DNA from 2 places in the Pseudoalteromonas sp. R86517 genome. Region 1 is predicted to be linked to the other one. Evidence: predicted binding sites of a transcription regulator. Region 1 holds the regulator's gene; the other holds the start of a gene.
What was found. The regulator NrdR, encoded in region 1, represses ribonucleotide reductase genes. The targets are predictions, from matches to a motif close to AAACACNANATNTNGTGTTT.
Positions count from the first base shown of each region.

Region 2: nrdA (class 1a ribonucleoside-diphosphate reductase subunit alpha) is a predicted target of NrdR. The motif match lies at 1,460-1,479, and genes of this name have one in related genera.

Region 1 is NZ_JAXHCB010000001.1:2,432,072-2,435,498, reverse strand. Features, by position in the region: gene thrC (threonine synthase) at 1-131, shown strand, start outside; gene glyA (serine hydroxymethyltransferase) at 402-1,658, shown strand; gene nrdR (transcriptional regulator NrdR) at 2,024-2,473, shown strand; gene ribD (bifunctional diaminohydroxyphosphoribosylaminopyrimidine deaminase/5-amino-6-(5-phosphoribosylamino)uracil reductase RibD) at 2,476-3,427, shown strand, end outside.
Region 2 is NZ_JAXHCB010000001.1:1,572,749-1,576,175, forward strand. Features, by position in the region: gene ubiG (bifunctional 2-polyprenyl-6-hydroxyphenol methylase/3-demethylubiquinol 3-O-methyltransferase UbiG) at 1-510, shown strand, start outside; gene SJY38_RS07070 (HAD family hydrolase) at 510-1,190, shown strand; gene nrdA (class 1a ribonucleoside-diphosphate reductase subunit alpha) at 1,603-3,427, shown strand, end outside.

The DNA.
Region 1 (3,427 bases):
AAGAGATCCTAAATATTGAACTTGATATGCCAAAACCACTTAGCGACGCACTTGCTAAACCTTGTTTAGCAAGCGAAATTAACCCTGATTATGAAGCGTTACGCACTGAAATACTCGCTAAGTTAGGCTAACTAACTTAGCGTTAAAAAAGCGGCTTTGGCCGCTTTTTTTGTATTTTTAACGCGCTAAATAAAGTATTTATCATTAACTAATTAAATGTAAAAAATAAAAGCCATTTAAATTATTAATGCATTTATAAAAAAATATCATCTTAAAAACGCTGTGAAATAGATTCAATCCCTGTTTAAATATCCTCAACTTAAGAGCGTAGGCAAAGAGTCGTTTAAAGCGTACAATAAAGCCTCTAAAAAACACCATACACGTTGCCCTAGGAGACCCCAATGTTAGAACGTAGCATGAATATTTCGGATTTTGATCCAGAGTTATTTGACGCGATAAACAAAGAAACTGCTCGCCAAGAAGAGCACATTGAATTAATCGCATCAGAAAACTACTGTAGCCCACGCGTACTAGAAGCACAGGGTTCACAGCTTACAAACAAATACGCAGAAGGTTACCCGGGCAAACGTTACTATGGCGGTTGTGAGCACGTAGACGTTGTTGAACAACTTGCAATTGATCGTGCTAACGAGCTATTTGGTTCTGACTATGCAAACGTTCAGCCACATGCGGGTTCTCAAGCAAATGCAGCTGTTTTCTTAGCATTATTAGAAGCGGGCGACACTGTACTTGGTATGAGCTTAGCTCATGGTGGTCACTTAACGCACGGTTCACACGTAAGCTTCTCAGGTAAGCTATACAATGCAATCCAGTACGGGCTAGACGAAGCAACTGGCGAAATTGACTACGCACAGGTAGAAGCGCTAGCACTTGAGCACAAACCAAAAATGATTATTGGTGGTTTTTCTGCGTACTCAGGTATTGTTGATTGGGCTAAATTCCGTGAGATTGCTGATAAAGTAGGTGCTTACTTATTTGTTGATATGGCTCACGTTGCTGGTTTAATTGCGGCGGGTGTTTACCCAAGCCCAGTACCTCACGCGCATGTTGTAACAACAACAACACACAAAACATTAGCAGGCCCTCGTGGTGGTTTAATTATTTCTGCTTGTGGCGACGAAGCAATTTACAAAAAGCTTAACAGCGCTGTGTTCCCAGGTGGCCAGGGTGGTCCTTTATGTCACATTATTGCTGCAAAAGCAGTGGCATTTAAAGAAGCTCTACAACCAGAATTTAAAACATACCAAGCACAAGTAGTTAAAAATGCTCAAGCTATGGTTGCTGTTATGCAAGAGCGCGGTTACAAAATCGTATCTGATAAAACAGAAAACCACTTATTCTTACTTGATTTAATCGATAAAGATATCACAGGTAAAGATGCAGACGCAGCGCTTGGTAATGCAAATATTACTGTGAACAAAAACTCTGTACCAAACGATCCTCGCTCACCGTTTGTTACTTCTGGTTTACGTATTGGTTCACCTGCAATTACGCGTCGTGGCTTTAAAGAAGCTGAATCGAAAGAACTTGCTGGCTGGATTTGTGACGTATTAGACAACATCAACGATGAGTCAGTACAAGCGCAAGTTAAAGAAAAAGTTAAAGCAATTTGTGCAAAACTACCTGTATACGCTTAATTGCATAAGCAGCAGTAATTTAGATCACAACAAGGGGCCTGTTTACCTTTCGAGGTTTAATTTGCAGTAGTATGTTTGGTTTTTAGGCAAGGCAGAGTCTATGTAGTGTGGTTACTCCACACAAATAGGCGATAACGCAGCATAAATGCCAAACATGCACTGCCCTCGGGTTCGTCCTAGGGGCGATTTACTCTTTGTTGCTCGGTTTTTACTTAGCCCACTAGGTTACAAACCTCGCGCCGCGATCAAATCACCCCTAGATAGAACAAATTTAATCCTGAAAGGCCAACAGGCCCTATTTTTTTGCTAAGATAAAAGGCCGCTAAATAGCGGCCTTTTTTGTTTTAAAACGGAAGTACCGAGTTATGCATTGCCCATTTTGTACCGCAAAAGATACTAAAGTTATTGATTCTCGCCTAGTCGGCGGAGGCCACCAAGTTCGCCGTCGTCGTGAATGTAACGAGTGTCACGAGCGATTTACTACCTTTGAAGGCGCCGAGTTAGTCATGCCACGTGTAATTAAACAAGATGGCAGTCGAGAGCCCTTTAATGAAGATAAACTACTCAATGGCCTTAATCGTGCCCTAGAAAAACGCCCTGTTAGTACAGAGCAAGTGGATGAAGTGGTTAATATTATTAAATCGCAGTTGCGTGCTACCGGCGAGCGAGAAATATCAAGTCACCTAGTGGGTGAGTGCATAATGGAGGCGCTTAAAAAACTGGATAAAGTAGCCTATGTGCGGTTTGCCTCTGTGTATCGCTCGTTTGAAGATATACGCGAATTTGGTGAAGAAATTGCCCGTTTAGGGGAGTAATAATGCAAAACCAAACAACCTTTACTGCGCAAGATGAAATGTACATGGCACGTGCCATCGAGCTTGCAAAAAAAGGGCGATTTACAACCACCCCCAATCCTAATGTCGGGTGTGTTTTAGTTAAAGATAACCACATAATTGGTGAAGGGTTTCATCAATTAGCTGGGCAGGGGCATGCTGAGGTTAATGCTCTTGCTGTAGCAGGTGAAAACGCAAAAGGCGCGACTGCGTATGTTACGCTTGAACCGTGTAGCCATTACGGACGCACTCCGCCGTGTGCAGAGGGTTTAAAAGCCGCAGGTGTAGTAAAAGTTATTGCGGCTATGGTCGACACCAACCCACAAGTCGCAGGTAAAGGGCTTAAAATACTCAGCGATGCAGGTATAGAGGTTGCATTTGGGCTTCTAGAGCAGCAAGCGCGCGCACTTAATTTAGGTTTTTTTAAGCGTATGGAGCAGGGACTTCCGTATGTTACGTGTAAAATGGCGGCCAGCATTGATGGTAAAACCGCGCTTAAAAATGGCCAAAGTAAGTGGATCACCGGCAGCGCTGCGCGACAAGATGTACAATTACACCGAGCACAAAGCTGCGCTATTTTAACGGGCGCCGATACGGTTATTACCGATGATGCTAAGCTCAATGTGAGGTTAAGCGAGTTGCCACAGGCTTTGCCTACCGATTTACCCCTACGCCAACCGGTGCGTGTTATAATTGACTCACAAAATAGGCTTACACCAGAGCTGGCAGTATTTAATATTGAAAGTGAAATAATAATTTTTACTACCAAGGTTGATAAATCAACGCAGTGGCCGCATTTTGTAAGGCATATAGAAGTGCCACAGCAAAATAACAAAGTTAATTTAACGTCTGTTTTAGCGCACCTTGCTAAGCTGCAATTTAATCATGTTTATTTAGAAGCGGGTGCTACACTTGCCGGTAAAATGACAGAGCTTA
Region 2 (3,427 bases), 860 kb from region 1:
AGCATGGCACGCATGGGCGCACACGTAACCGGTATAGACATGGGCCAAGAGCCACTCACCGTAGCAAAGCTTCATAGCCTAGAAACCGGTGTAAATGTTGACTATATAAAAGTACCTGCAGAAGAATTTGCAACCCAGCACCCTGCTCGCTTTGATGTAATAACCTGTATGGAAATGCTAGAGCACGTACCTGACCCTGCTTCTATTATTCATGCAGTCGCAGAGCTTGCCAAGCCAGGGGCTGATGTTTTTTTCTCAACCCTAAATAAAACGCCTAAAGCTTACTTGTTTGCTATTGTAGGTGCTGAAAAGCTGTTAAAAATGGTGCCTGAGGGCACACACGATCACAACAAATTTATCAAACCTGCACAACTTATTGCATGGGCTGAACAAGCCGGTTTAAAAGTACGTGCCAGTGCTGGCCTAGGCTACAACCCGCTTTCTAAGCAGTATTCATTAAATACAGATGTGAGTGTTAATTACATTCTTCATTTTGAGAAGTTAGCATAATGGCTAGCTCTCATACCCCCTTAACTCCTTTTGAGTACGACGCTTTCTTATTTGATTTAGATGGCACCTTGCTTGATACAGCAGACGATTTAGGTGCTGCTTTAAATGCCGTACTTAAAAGTGAAGGTGTTGCGCAAGTTACGCCTGAGGCTTATAGAAAAGTAGCGTCTAATGGCGCCGGCGCATTGCTTGAACTTGGCTTTAAAGCGCAATGGGCATCGCAACCACAAACTGAACGAATAAAACAGTTAGTCAGCCACTACAGCCAAAACCTAGCTACACACACCCGCTGCTTTGAAGGCATAGAATCATTACTCATAGCCCTTGATAACCAAGGTATAAAATGGGGAATAATGACTAATAAGCCCGGGTTTTTAACCGATCCATTAGTGGCTGCTATACCCGCTTTAAAAAATGCACACGTTGTGGTCAGTGGCGATACCCTCACCGAGGCTAAACCATCACCTTTACCCTTACTACACTGTACAAAACTGATGAACGTAGATCCTAAGCGTTGTTTATACATAGGTGATGCTCAACGTGATATAGAAGCAGGTAAAGCCGCAGGTATGCACACAGCAACAGCGCTTTGGGGCTATATACCAAGTATTGATGAGGCCAAGGGCTGGGAAGCCGATTTTAACTGGCACAGCCCTATTGATGCTTTTAACCATATATAGTGCCATGTAAATTATTAAACACTATATATTGTGATTGTGTTAGTTTTTATGCAAAGCTTGTTGATAAAAAAAGCAGTCGAAATTTATTTTCAAAATGCATAAATTTAGCAGATCATTAGTTGATTTTTAGCTATTTCAACTTAAATGATTGTTCGAAGGTGAGTGACTACTAACACAAATACGTTATCCCAAAGTTATCCACAAATAGGGGCAATTATGTCCCTTGCAAATCAGCTCAGACCACACTATCTTGTGATCTCTAAATTGAACAACACCAGATATTGTGGCCAAATGTTATTCAATTAAATTCGCCAATACGGTGAAACTTATAATAAATGAATACGTACCTTGCTTTAGCGAGGTATAAAGCATTGGTCAAAATACACAATTTCCAAGGAATACAGGCAAAGCTATGAACCAACAGTTATCTGTAAGCAAGCGTGACGGGCGTAAAGAGCCTTTAGATCTTGATAAGATCCATCGCGTTATTGAATGGGCCGCCGAAGGTTTAAACAACGTATCGGTTTCACAGGTTGAATTAAAGTCACACATTCAATTTTACGACGGTATTCGTACAAAAGACATTCACGAAACCATCATTAAAGCAGCAGCCGATCAAATTTCAAAAGAGTCGCCTGACTACCAGTACTTAGCTGCCCGCTTAGCTGTATTCCACTTACGTAAAAAAGCGTATGGCCAGTTTGAGCCACCACGTTTATTTGATCATGTTACAAAAATGGTTGAAGACAAACGCTACGACGCTCATTTACTCGTTGATTACACAGAGCAAGAGCTTGATGAGCTAGATGCTTATCTTGATCATTCGCGCGATCTTAACTTTAGCTACGCAGCAGTAAAGCAGCTTGAAGGTAAATACCTAGTACAAAACCGCGTAACGGGTGAGATTTACGAAAGCGCCCAGTTTTTATATATCTTAGTGGCTGCGAGTTTATTCTCTGACTACCCGCGCGAAACACGTACTGACTACATCAAACGTTTTTACGATGCAGTATCAACGTTTAAAATCTCTTTACCTACGCCAATTATGTCGGGTGTGCGTACCCCTACGCGTCAGTTTAGCTCGTGTGTACTTATTGAATGTGGCGACAGCCTTGATTCAATTAACGCCACATCATCTGCCATTGTTAAGTACGTTTCACAACGTGCAGGTATTGGTATTAACGCCGGCCGTATTCGTGCATTAGGTAGCCATATCCGTAATGGCGAGGCGTACCACACTGGTTGTATTCCTTTTTATAAGCACTTTCAAACAGCGGTTAAAAGCTGCTCGCAAGGTGGTGTACGTGGCGGTGCTGCAACGTTATTCTACCCGCTTTGGCATTTAGAAGTAGAAAACCTACTGGTACTTAAAAATAACCGTGGTGTTGATGATAACCGTGTTCGTCATTTAGATTACGGCGTACAGTTTAATAAACTAATGTATTCTCGTTTAATTAAAGACGACTACATTACGTTATTTAGCCCATCAGATGTGCCTGGCCTTTACGATGCATTCTTTGAAGACCAAGACGAGTTTGATGCGTTATACGTAAAATACGAACAAGACGAGTCTATTCGTAAAAAGCGTATTAAAGCGATTGAGCTTTTCTCAATGTTCGCACAAGAGCGTGCCAGCACAGGTCGTATTTATTTACAAAACGTGGATCACTGTAATACGCACAGCCCGTTTATTTCTAAAGTGGCGCCAATTCGCCAATCTAACTTATGTTTAGAAATTGCATTGCCAACTAAGCCGTTAAATAACGTAAACGATGAAGAAGGCGAAATTGCACTTTGTACGCTATCTGCATTTAACCTAGGCGCTATTGAGTCACTTGATGAACTTGAAGAGCTTGCTGAGCTTGCAGTACGTGCACTTGATAACCTACTTGATTTCCAAGACTACCCAGTACCGGCTGCACGTAATGCCACTATGGGCCGTCGTACGTTAGGAATAGGCGTAATTAACTACGCGTACTACCTTGCTAAAAATGGTAAGCGTTACTCTGATGGCAGTGCTAATGCACTGACTCACAAAACGTTTGAAGCAATTCAATACTACTTAATGAAGGCATCAAACGAGCTGGCTAAAGAGCGTGGCGCGTGTCCTAAGTTTAACGAAACAACGTACTCTCAAGGTATTATGCCAACTGATACGTACAAACGTGACCTAGATAAAATTTGTGATGAGCCACTGCACTTAGACTGGGATTCGTTACGTGCCAGCATTAAAGAGC